Regions from separate parts of the Kitasatospora sp. NPDC059722 genome, predicted to be linked through region 1. Evidence: riboswitches for the same ligand, from Rfam matches in the RefSeq annotation. Region 1 holds a riboswitch; the other holds the start of a gene.
The links. A riboswitch is a leader RNA that binds a small molecule or an ion and turns the genes downstream of it on or off. The one in region 1 is predicted to bind magnesium.

Region 1 (4,743 bases):
GCCGCCGGCCTGAGCGCATCCCTCACCGGATGCCTCAGCGCCTACATCGGCTCGGCGCCGGAGGACAGCGGCCCCACCACCGCACCCGCCGCGCCACGGCTCCCCACGACGGCGGCCCCCAGCGGCCCGACGGCGGTGACGGTGACGATCGGGAACTTCCTGTTCCAGCCCGCGAACTTCACCGTCCGCCCCGGCGGCACCGTCACGGTGGTGAACGCCGACACGGTCGAGCACACCCTCACCGCCCAGGACCGCACGTTCGACACGGCCCCCATCGCCCCGGGCGCCTCGGCCACCTTCAAGGCACCGGCGCAGCGCGGCGCGTACTCGTACCAGTGCACGTTCCACCACTTCATGCGGGGCATCCTGACGGTGGGTTAGGCCCGTCGTGGAGTCCCCGCCGTTCGACGGGACGATGGATCCGGCCGGGCCGGACCGCGGCGTGTGCCCATGGCCGATCCCGCTCCGTAGCCGCAAGTTCACTGGTCACGACTGCTGCTCCCTTTGCACCCCATGCTCTACAGTGCTGTAGAACTAAGAGCTGGTAAAGCAGGCGCCAAGGCGGGGGCGACGCGAACAGCGAACGGGGTTGAACCATGGACAGACCGCTCCGGCTACCTCAGCAGGACCGGGCCGACTTCGAGACGGTGCTCAGCAGGGCGCTCGCGGGGGCGGCGGTGCAGGCCGCGCTGCGCGCGAGGGGGGAGCAGGCGCACGGGGTCGAGCGGTTGCGGCGGTGTGCGCGGGACAACGCGGAGTACGTGCTGGCCGCCGCCGCGCCCGAGTACGAGCGGTACGCGGGGTTGCGGGCGGACGCCGACGCGGAGGCGCGGCTGCCGGTGGACGCGCCTGCGCCGGAGCGGGCCTCGGGGTGGCTGGGGGTGCTGGCGGTGATCGTGCCGCTCGTCTCCGGGGCCGCGGCCGGGATCTTCCTGCTGCTCGGCTACGCGCTCGGGCTGGCCGACGACTCGGAGGTGCTGGGCGGGGCGCTGGTCGGTGCCGGGTGGGTCGCGGCCGGGGTGGCGCTGGTGAGTGCGCTGGCGGGCGGGATCGGGCTGGCCGCCGCGGCCTCGCGCTCGCGGGCGGCCGAGGGCGGTGACGCCGGGGCCCCGGGCGAGTTGGCGCTCGCGCGGGACGCCTGGCGGACGGCGCTGGCGGAGCGCGGGATGGTGCCGTACCTGGTCGCCCAGGCGAACGCCGGGCGCGGCGGGGCCACCGCCGCGCCCGGGTCGCGGGTGTAGAAGCCGGATACGGGCAAGGAGACCTCAAGGAGCCTGCGGTTTCGGCTGGTTGCCTTCACCGGTACGAAGGCTCCTTGGATGATCCGGTCGGCTGTGCAGGGGTGGGCGCGGGCTGCTGTTCGACGAACTCCAGCAGGTTGCCGACCGGATCCTGGGTGTAGAAGCGGCGGTTCGGCGGCAGCGAGGTGTCCCACACGACCAGCGCGCCGGAGCTCTCCAGCCGGCTCGCGAAGGCGTCGATCTCGTCGACGACCAGGCCGGGGTGGGCCTTGGCGGTCGGCCGGAAGGCGTCCTCGATGCCCAGGTAGAGCCGGACGCGGCCACCGTCGGCGGCGAACCAGCACCCGCCGCGTGCGGCGAGCGAGGCCGGGCGGGGGAGCTCGGCCATCTGCAGGATGTCGCCGTAGAAGGCGCGCAGCATGGCCTCGCTGCCGGGTGGGGCGGCGAGTTGGACGTGGTCCAGGGCGGTGATCACCGAAGGGTTCCTCTCGTGGTGCGGTGCAGGGGGCGGGAGTTGGCGGGTGTAGTCGTCAACGGTGCTGGGACGGAGGCGGGTTGGCGCCGGGCCGATGCGGTCCCCGGCGCCGCTCGCGGACGGCGTCCACGAGGATCCGGACGGTCGGGACGGGCAGGTCCAGTCGGCGGGCGATCCACGGCGCGGTGTGACCGCCGAGGGCGAGCACCCAGGCCGCGTAGAGCTGGTTGAGCTGCGGCCCGTCCTCGGTGAGCAGCAGCGGGCGGACGGCCTCCATCGGGAAGCCCTCCAGGGCGCGGGTGCTGTAGACGGGGCCGTCCGGGCCCGGCGGAGGCAGCGGGAGCCTCCGCCGGGCCGCCAGGCGGCGGCCGACGAGCAGCGCGCCGACGAGCAGCAGACCGGTGGCGGCGGACCCGATGAGGGCGGCGCCGATCACCGGCCGGTCCGGGTCCGAGGCCTCGTTCAGCGCGAGGCCTTCGAGGACGAGCAGCGTCAGGACGACGAGCAGCCCCGCCGCCTCGCCGCGCCGCGGGAGCAGCTTGCCGGGAGTCATCGGAAACCTCATCGTGGCCGTGGTGACGGTGAGTTGGCGAAATGGGTCAGGCCGCGGCGGCCAGCCGGGGGTCGTACTTGTAGCCGACCTGGCGGACGGTCGCGAGGGTGGGCCGGTGCCCGGGGCCGAGCTTGCGGCGTATCCGGGCGATGTGGGTGGAGATGGTGCGGGTGTCGCCGTTGTCGGGGCGGCCCCACACGCTCTCCATCAGCTGGCGGCGGCTGTGCACCCGCAGGGGGTTGGCGACCAGGTGGGCGAGCAGCTCGAACTCCATGAAGGTGAGGTCGACTTCGCGGCCGTTCACGGTGGCGACGCGCTGCTCGGGGTCGATCGCCAGCCCGTTCGGCGGGGTGTCGTCCCCGGCCTGCGGGCGGATGGCCCGGACGGTGGCGGCCCGGACGGAACCGGCCTGTGCGGGGACGCGCTCGGCGGGGGCGGCGGGAACGGCGGGGGCGGCCTTGGCCGCGGGGGCGCTCGCCGTCGTGACGGCGCGGAGGGCGGCCCGGTGGTCGGAGAAGATGACGTCGAGCCGGGGGTAGCGGACGGCCATGACGGGACTTCCTTCGGCGTGATTCTGCTGGTGGAGTGGGTGGCAGGGGCGGACGGGCGGTCAGCTCTCGGCGTGCCAGCGGGCGCACAGCCCTGCCGTCCCGTCGGCGGCGGTGACGGCCTCCCAGCGGGCCCGCAGGCGCATCGGCGGCCCGGCCGGGGCCTGCGAACCGATGGCCCGGAGCACGGTGTCGTCGATCGGGCCCGCGGTGATCGAGCCCGCGGCGATCGGGCCCGCGGCGATCCGGCCGAGGACGCCGGCGAGGGCGGCGCGCAGGCCGCGGGGCGGAACGGTCCGGGTGGTGGTGGGGTGGAAGAAAGCGGCGACGGACATGGCGACTCACCTCGGGTTCAACGGTCGGCGGGCGTGCGAGGGCATGCCCCGGCCGGGCGTGGCGTGGGGTTGGCGGGTTGACGCGCGGGCCCGCCTGGCGGCGTGCGACGGTGACCCCCTGCGGGCACGGCACCGCGACCCGGGGCGGCCGTCCGATGCAGGGCCGCGCGGGCACGGTGGTGTGCGCATGCACTGACGAAACGTCAGGAGCATGGTGGGATAAGGGGGTTCAGCGTCTGCCGGAGGCGTGCTCGGGCATGCGGGAACGGGGCCGACTGTGGCCCGGACTACTACTACTGCTGTCCATGCGATCGCCTCCTTCCGGTCGGACGCACCACGGGCGGTGCGTTCATCGACTCGGCAGGAGCTCGCCAACCTGCCCCCCGGGCCGCCGGCTCACCCCAACTCGTCAGAGCTTTGGCACTTCACGGCGTAATCCCCGGCCGCAACGGGCACTGCGGGGAAGCCACTTGGGATCAACCCTTAGGTCGGGAAGATCTGTCCTGAACCTGGGCGTCTCTCGACGTCGTCGGGTCAGTGGCCTGTGTCCGTGAAGACGCCTCACCGAACGAGGTGCCTTTTCAAACACCCGAAAGCATAGCCCGGAACCGGGCGATCCTCGACACCTTTGTCGAACTTCTGACACGAACTCCCGGCGAACTCCCGGTACGAACGCCCTCCCCGGAGCGCATGACGTTCGGGTGCCATCCGATTACGGTGGGTGGGAGGCGCTGTGGATCCGGGACCGGTGGTCCACAGTGGTAGGGGAGGCCGGACCATGGGACTCACCAGTCACAAGCTGCTCGCGCTGACGGCGCTGTTCACCGTGGCCACGGTGCTCGGCACGCTGTGGGTGTGGCCGAAGTTGGCCGTCCGGAGCTGGCCGGCGATGTTCCTGCGGCTCGGCACGATCGTGCTCACGCAGCTGGCGCTGGTCGCCACGCTGGGGCTCGCGGTGAACGACTACTTCGTCTTCTACAGCAGCTGGTCCGACCTGCTGGGGCACGATCGCGGGGCGGCCGTGATCCAGGGCGCCGGAGCCACCCCGAGCGCTACGGGGACGAGCGGTGCGGGGGCGAGCGGTACGGGGACCAGCGGTGCCGGGACGACCGGCACCGGGCCCGCCCGCTCGCCCGCCGGGATCCAGGTGCTCGGCACGGCGGACATCACCGGCGCCCCGGCGGGCAGCCGCGACCCGGCGCAGATCGGGCGGCTCGACAAGGTCCGCATCCCCGGCGGGACGACCGGTCTGAGCACCGACGGTTACGTCTACCTGCCGCCGCAGTACTTCCAGCCGGGCGGCGAGCACCGGCAGTTCCCCGCGCTGCTCGTGATGACCGGCTTCCCCGGCGACGCCGCCAACCTCGTCACCAAGCTGCGCTACCCGGCGTACGAGCTCGACCTGCTGCGGAAGGGCGCGATGCGGCCGGCCGTGCTCGTGCTGATGCGCCCGTCGCCGTCGATGCCCCGGGACAGCGAGTGCGAGGACGTCCCGAACGGCCCGCAGGCGCAGTCGTACTACACGACGGACGTCCCGGCCGACCTGCGCGCCTCCTACCGGGTCCTGGACGGCACCGGGAGCCTCGGCGTG
Region 2 (4,743 bases), on a different contig from region 1:
GCGCAAGGCGCGGAGACGTCGGCGGGGGAGGTCGGACGGCGCCGCGGACCCGATGCCGGATTCACTCGTTCGGCTGGTCGTGCGGCGCGCGCGGGGGCCCCGAACGCCACCGGGCCTGCCGTCCGTGGACGACAGGCCCGGTGGCGCTTCCCGGTCGGTCAGCCGATGCCGAACCAGCCGAGGACGGTCTGGCCCAGCAGGATCGTCGACATGAGTGCGACGCCGACGACCGCGACGGTGGCCACGACGCGGTAGCGGGGGCTGTTGGCCGCGTCGCCGAGGACGGACCGGCGGTTGGTGAGCACCAGGAGGTAGACCAGCACGATCGGGCTGATCAGGCCCTGGAGCACCTGGGTGCCGATCAGCAGCTGGATGAGGTCCACCGGGGTCAGCGCCACGATGGCGCCGAGCGCGATCTGGGCGGTGAACAGCCCGAGGAACAGCGGCGCGTCGCGGAAGCTGCGCGACACGGAGCGCTCGACGCCCGCGGCCTCGCCGATCGCGTAGCTGGCGGAGAGCGGCACCACGGCGCCGGCCAGGGCGGAGGCGCCCATCAGCCCGAAGGCGAACAGCAGCTCGGCGCCGTGCCCGGCGACCGGCTTGAGCGCCTCGGCGGCCTCGGAGGCGGACTCCAGCGGGCCGGTGCCGCCGATCGCCGAGGCGGTCGCGATGATGATCGTCAGGCTGATCACGCACGCGAACACCGCGCCGAGCACGGCGTCCGCCCGGATCAGCTTGTAGTCGGCCGGCTTGGCACCGCGGTCGACGACGCCGGCCGCCGCGTAGAACTGCATGTACGGGCTGACGGTCGTGCCGATCAGCGCGACGGCCAGCAGGATGAAGTCCTTGCTGGGCTCCAGGTGCGGGACGACCAGGTGCTCGCCGACCTGCCCCCAGTCCGGGTGGCCCATGACCATGGCGACGGGGTAGGCGAAGAACGCCAGCGACATCACCAGGAAGATGCGCTCGGCCCACTTGTACGAGCCGAACAGCACCAGCGACCAGAGCAGGACGGCGGCCGGCGGGATGACCGCCCACTTGGGCACCCCGAGCAGTTCGAAGGCCGCGCCGATCCCGGCGAACTCGCTGACGACCAGCCCGGTGTTGGCCAGCAGCAGGCAGAACACGGCGAGCGCGGTGAGCCGCAGGCTGAACTGCTCGCGGATGAGCGCGCCCAGGCCCTTGCCGGTGTGCGCGCCGAGCCGGACGGCCATCTCCTGCACCATCACCAGGGCGATGGTGACGAGCACCATGAAGAACAGCGTCCCGTAGGTGAACTGGGAGCCGGCGCTGGCGTAGGTGGCGATGCCGGCGGCGTCGTTGCCGGCGTTGGCCGCGACCAGCCCGGGACCGGCCACCATCGCGACGGCGGCGATCCGGCGGAAGCCTCTTCGGCGTCCGGGTGAGGGCGCGGACGACCGCGGCTCGGCCGGCGCGGCCGCGGACGCGTCGGCGCCGGGGCGGGTGTCGAGGTCGCGGGTCACTTGAGGAGCCTCCGGAAGTGCAGGCGCCCGCGCTCGGGGAGCAGCGAGTCGAGGATGTCGTCGGCCAGGACCCGGCCGAGGGGGCGGTCGGTGTCGTCGACCACGAGCAGGGAGGTGGCGCGGGCCGCGACCAGGTGGTGGGCGGCCTCGGCGAGGCGGGTGTCGGGGCGGACGGTCACCGGCGGGCCGAACTGGGCCCGCCAGGCGACCAGGTCGGCGATCACGGTGGTGTCCTCGGCGACGGCGAGGTCGAACAGCGGGATGTCGCCGACCAGGACGCCGTCGTCGTCGAGGACGGTCACCGCGTCGATGTCGGTGCGGTGTTCGGCCTGCGCGGCGAGTTCGGCCCGCACCTCGCCGACGGTCTGGGCGGACTCGGCGGTGACGAGCAGGGTGGTCATCGCGCCGCCGGCCGTGCCCTCGCGGTGGGTGAGCAGGGAGCGCAGCTCGGCGGCCTCGGGCTCGGGCATCCGGGCCAGCAGGTTCTCGCGCTCGCCCGGGTTGAGGTCGCGCAGGGCGTCGGCGGCCTCGTCCGGCTCCATCTCGTCGACCAGCCGGGCGGCGTGCTCGGGCGGCGCCTCGCGCAGGAGGTTCTCCAGCTCGGCGGGCTCCATCTCCTCCAGGGCGTCCGCCGCGTGCTCCGGCTCCAGCCAGCCGAGCAGCTGCTGGCGCTCGTGGCGGCCGAGGTCCTCCAGGATGTCGGCGAGGTCGGCCGGGCGCAGCCGGTGCAGCGCGGAGCGGGAGGCGCGCAGCCGCACCTCGGCGGGGCCGTGGGTGGCCTGCTCGCCGAAGGGGGCGACGGACTGCCAGTCCAGGACGCCGTCCGGGGTGGGGCGGATCTGCCAGCGGCGCGGGCCGAGGCGGCGCAGGAGGGTGGGCAGCGAGACGTCGACGCCGACCAGGACGGTGCGGGCGGCCAGCGGGGCGAGGTAGAGGTCGGCGGCGCGGGTGACCTGGACGCCGTCGACGTCGACGAGCTGGTGGTCCATCACGTCGCGGGCGAGCAGCACCTCTCCGGGCCTGCGGTTGAACTCGCGCAGGTCGACGCGGGAGGTGCGCAGCCGCACCCCGCAGGTGTGGATCCGCTCGACGGCGGTCGCCGCGATGAACGCGCGGCGCCGGCCTATGCGGATGATCAGGCCGGTGACGGGCGGGTAGGGCTCCGGCCCGTAGAGGCGGGCGACGACGTCGACGACGCGGCCCACCTCCTCGCCGGCCTGGTTGGTGACCGGGCCGCCGACCAGCCCGGCGAGCGAGACGAGCGACGAGCGGACGGCCTTGGTGACGGTGGTGCGGCGCTCGGCTTCGACCGTGCGGTCGCGAAGGCGCGCCGTGGCGGACGAGAACAGCGTGGTGGTGGCCATGGAGAAACCCCCCTTGCCCCGGCAGGACGGGACATCGGGCCGCCCGGTGGCATGGCGCTGCCAACCTTGACCGCAGGGCTCACCGGGCGCGCGCAGGGGCCTCCCGCGTTACGTGGACGCGAGGGGGGAAGCGGAGCGGACCCGGCAGGTCAGGGAAGGAGGAGCCGCCTGGAGCAGCGGAAGAAGGACGGCGGGAACGAAACGGTGAAGGGCCGACTATGGCCAGGACTTCCGTCCATCACGCCCCCTCCCGATCTCGGCCGCGATCCGGCGCCGCGGCGGCATGGCAGGGCGGACGGACGTCACCGCCCGATGCACCCCAACTCGTCAGAGCTTTGGCACTCCACGGCGTGTCCCCGGCCGGTTCGGGCGGGGAAGCCACTTGGGGTCACCCCTTGGGCCGGGGAGACCTGTCCTGATCCGGAGCGTCTCTCGACGGGTGGGATCAGTGGCCTGTGTCCGTGAAGACGCCTCACCGAACGAGGTGTCTTTTCGAATCCTTGACAGGATAGGGCCTTGCCATCCCTCCGGCATAACCCTTGACCTGAGCTTGACCCCGCCCCGACCAGCGGGGGAGCCGCCGGGCGCGCGTCGGGGCGCGCGCGAGCGGAGGCGTACGCGGGGGCCGGGAAGGCGAGAGGACCCGGGAGCGTAGCCTGCTCCCGGGCCCCTGTGTGCCGCCCAATTGCTCACACCGGCACGTTTAAGGGCCGCGGATCAGATTGAAACCGACGCGTTCTGCCGTTGAACTACCGTGCCACGGAGCGGCACAGGCAGGACTTGAACCTGCATTCGTCGATGTTCGTCCGCACCCGGTCGATCCGGTGTTCGGCGGCGAATGCTGAGACTGGAGCGAGAGTCTGAGTTTGACGGGGCCCGCCTCTGCCTGGCTTGGGCTACCCCGGCCGGTGGTGCCGGGGGGAGGATTTGAACCTCCACTGTGACCCCTGGGTCAGCTTCAACATCAGTGTCAGCTTTTTCGCACCGCGCGAGCGCCCCCATCCGGTCTCCCGGAGAGTTCTCGGCGCCGTTCGGTGCACCCGCCCGGCTCCCCGGACGGGTGATCAGGAGGCTACCTGAACAGGTAGCCGAAGACGGCGTCGCCCACGCGCTGGTCGGTGACCTCCACGGCGTTGGCCTCCTCGCGGGCGAACTTGACCGCCTGCTGGAGCTTCTCCACCCGTTCGGCGAGCTCGTTCACGCGCCGGGCGGGCAGGGCGCCGGAGAACTTGACGGTCGTCCAGTACCCGACCGGGACGTCCTCGTAGTAGACCTCGACCTGGGCCGGGTGCTTCTCGGTGGCCTCGGCCTTGACGTGGTTGCGCGGCACCTTCTTGGTCCGGATGGTGCGCACCGGTTCGGTCTTCCACGAGTCGGTGGACGGGTCGAGGTTCCACGACTCGGAGGCGTCCAGCACCGGGAGCTTGCGCACGAAGGTGAACAGGTCGGTGAGCTGCTTCTCCAGGAAGAGCAGGTACGGGACGGGCACCTGGGCGAGCAGCACCTGGCCGTCCACCACCACGTCGGCGCGGGCGCCGAGGTTGGCCCAGTCCTTGGTGGCCGTCACGTCGAACAGCCGGGTGAGGGTCGTCGAGGTGGACCGCAGGATGTCCTCGGCCTTGAGCTGCACCCGGGTCGACTCCGGCGGCAGCTGCTCGCCCTCCTCGTCCTTGGGCTGGTAGGTGCGGGAGATCCCGGCCAGCAGCGCGGGCTTCTGCAGGTCCTGGTGGGCCTGGGTCAGCTCCTGGAAGGACTTGGACTTGACGCCTTTTTCGACGGCGATGATCTGGTTCAGCTTTGCCACGTCGAGGACGCTAGCAGTCCCGAACTGGTGCGCGATACCCAATTTATGACCAAGCGGCTTCCCGCGGACCGGGCCGTGCCGGCGGGCCCGG

Region 2: another riboswitch for magnesium. It lies ahead of ACFV4F_RS09890 (magnesium transporter MgtE N-terminal domain-containing protein); the one in region 1 lies ahead of ACFV4F_RS01520 (hypothetical protein).

Annotation. Positions count from the first base shown of each region.
Region 1 is NZ_JBHWGD010000002.1:60,621-65,363, reverse strand. It holds gene ACFV4F_RS01545 (cupredoxin domain-containing protein) at 1-381, shown strand, start outside; gene ACFV4F_RS01540 (hypothetical protein) at 597-1,241, shown strand; gene ACFV4F_RS01535 (glyoxalase) at 1,297-1,716, opposite strand; gene ACFV4F_RS01530 (hypothetical protein) at 1,772-2,269, opposite strand; gene ACFV4F_RS01525 (winged helix-turn-helix domain-containing protein) at 2,316-2,819, opposite strand; gene ACFV4F_RS01520 (hypothetical protein) at 2,880-3,152, opposite strand; M-box (ykoK) riboswitch at 3,546-3,732, opposite strand; gene ACFV4F_RS01515 (alpha/beta hydrolase) at 3,931-4,743, shown strand, end outside.
Region 2 is NZ_JBHWGD010000011.1:130,788-135,530, forward strand. It holds gene ACFV4F_RS09885 (NRAMP family divalent metal transporter) at 159-1,484, opposite strand; gene ACFV4F_RS09890 (magnesium transporter MgtE N-terminal domain-containing protein) at 1,481-2,848, opposite strand; M-box (ykoK) riboswitch at 3,160-3,339, opposite strand; gene ACFV4F_RS09895 (hypothetical protein) at 3,921-4,652, opposite strand.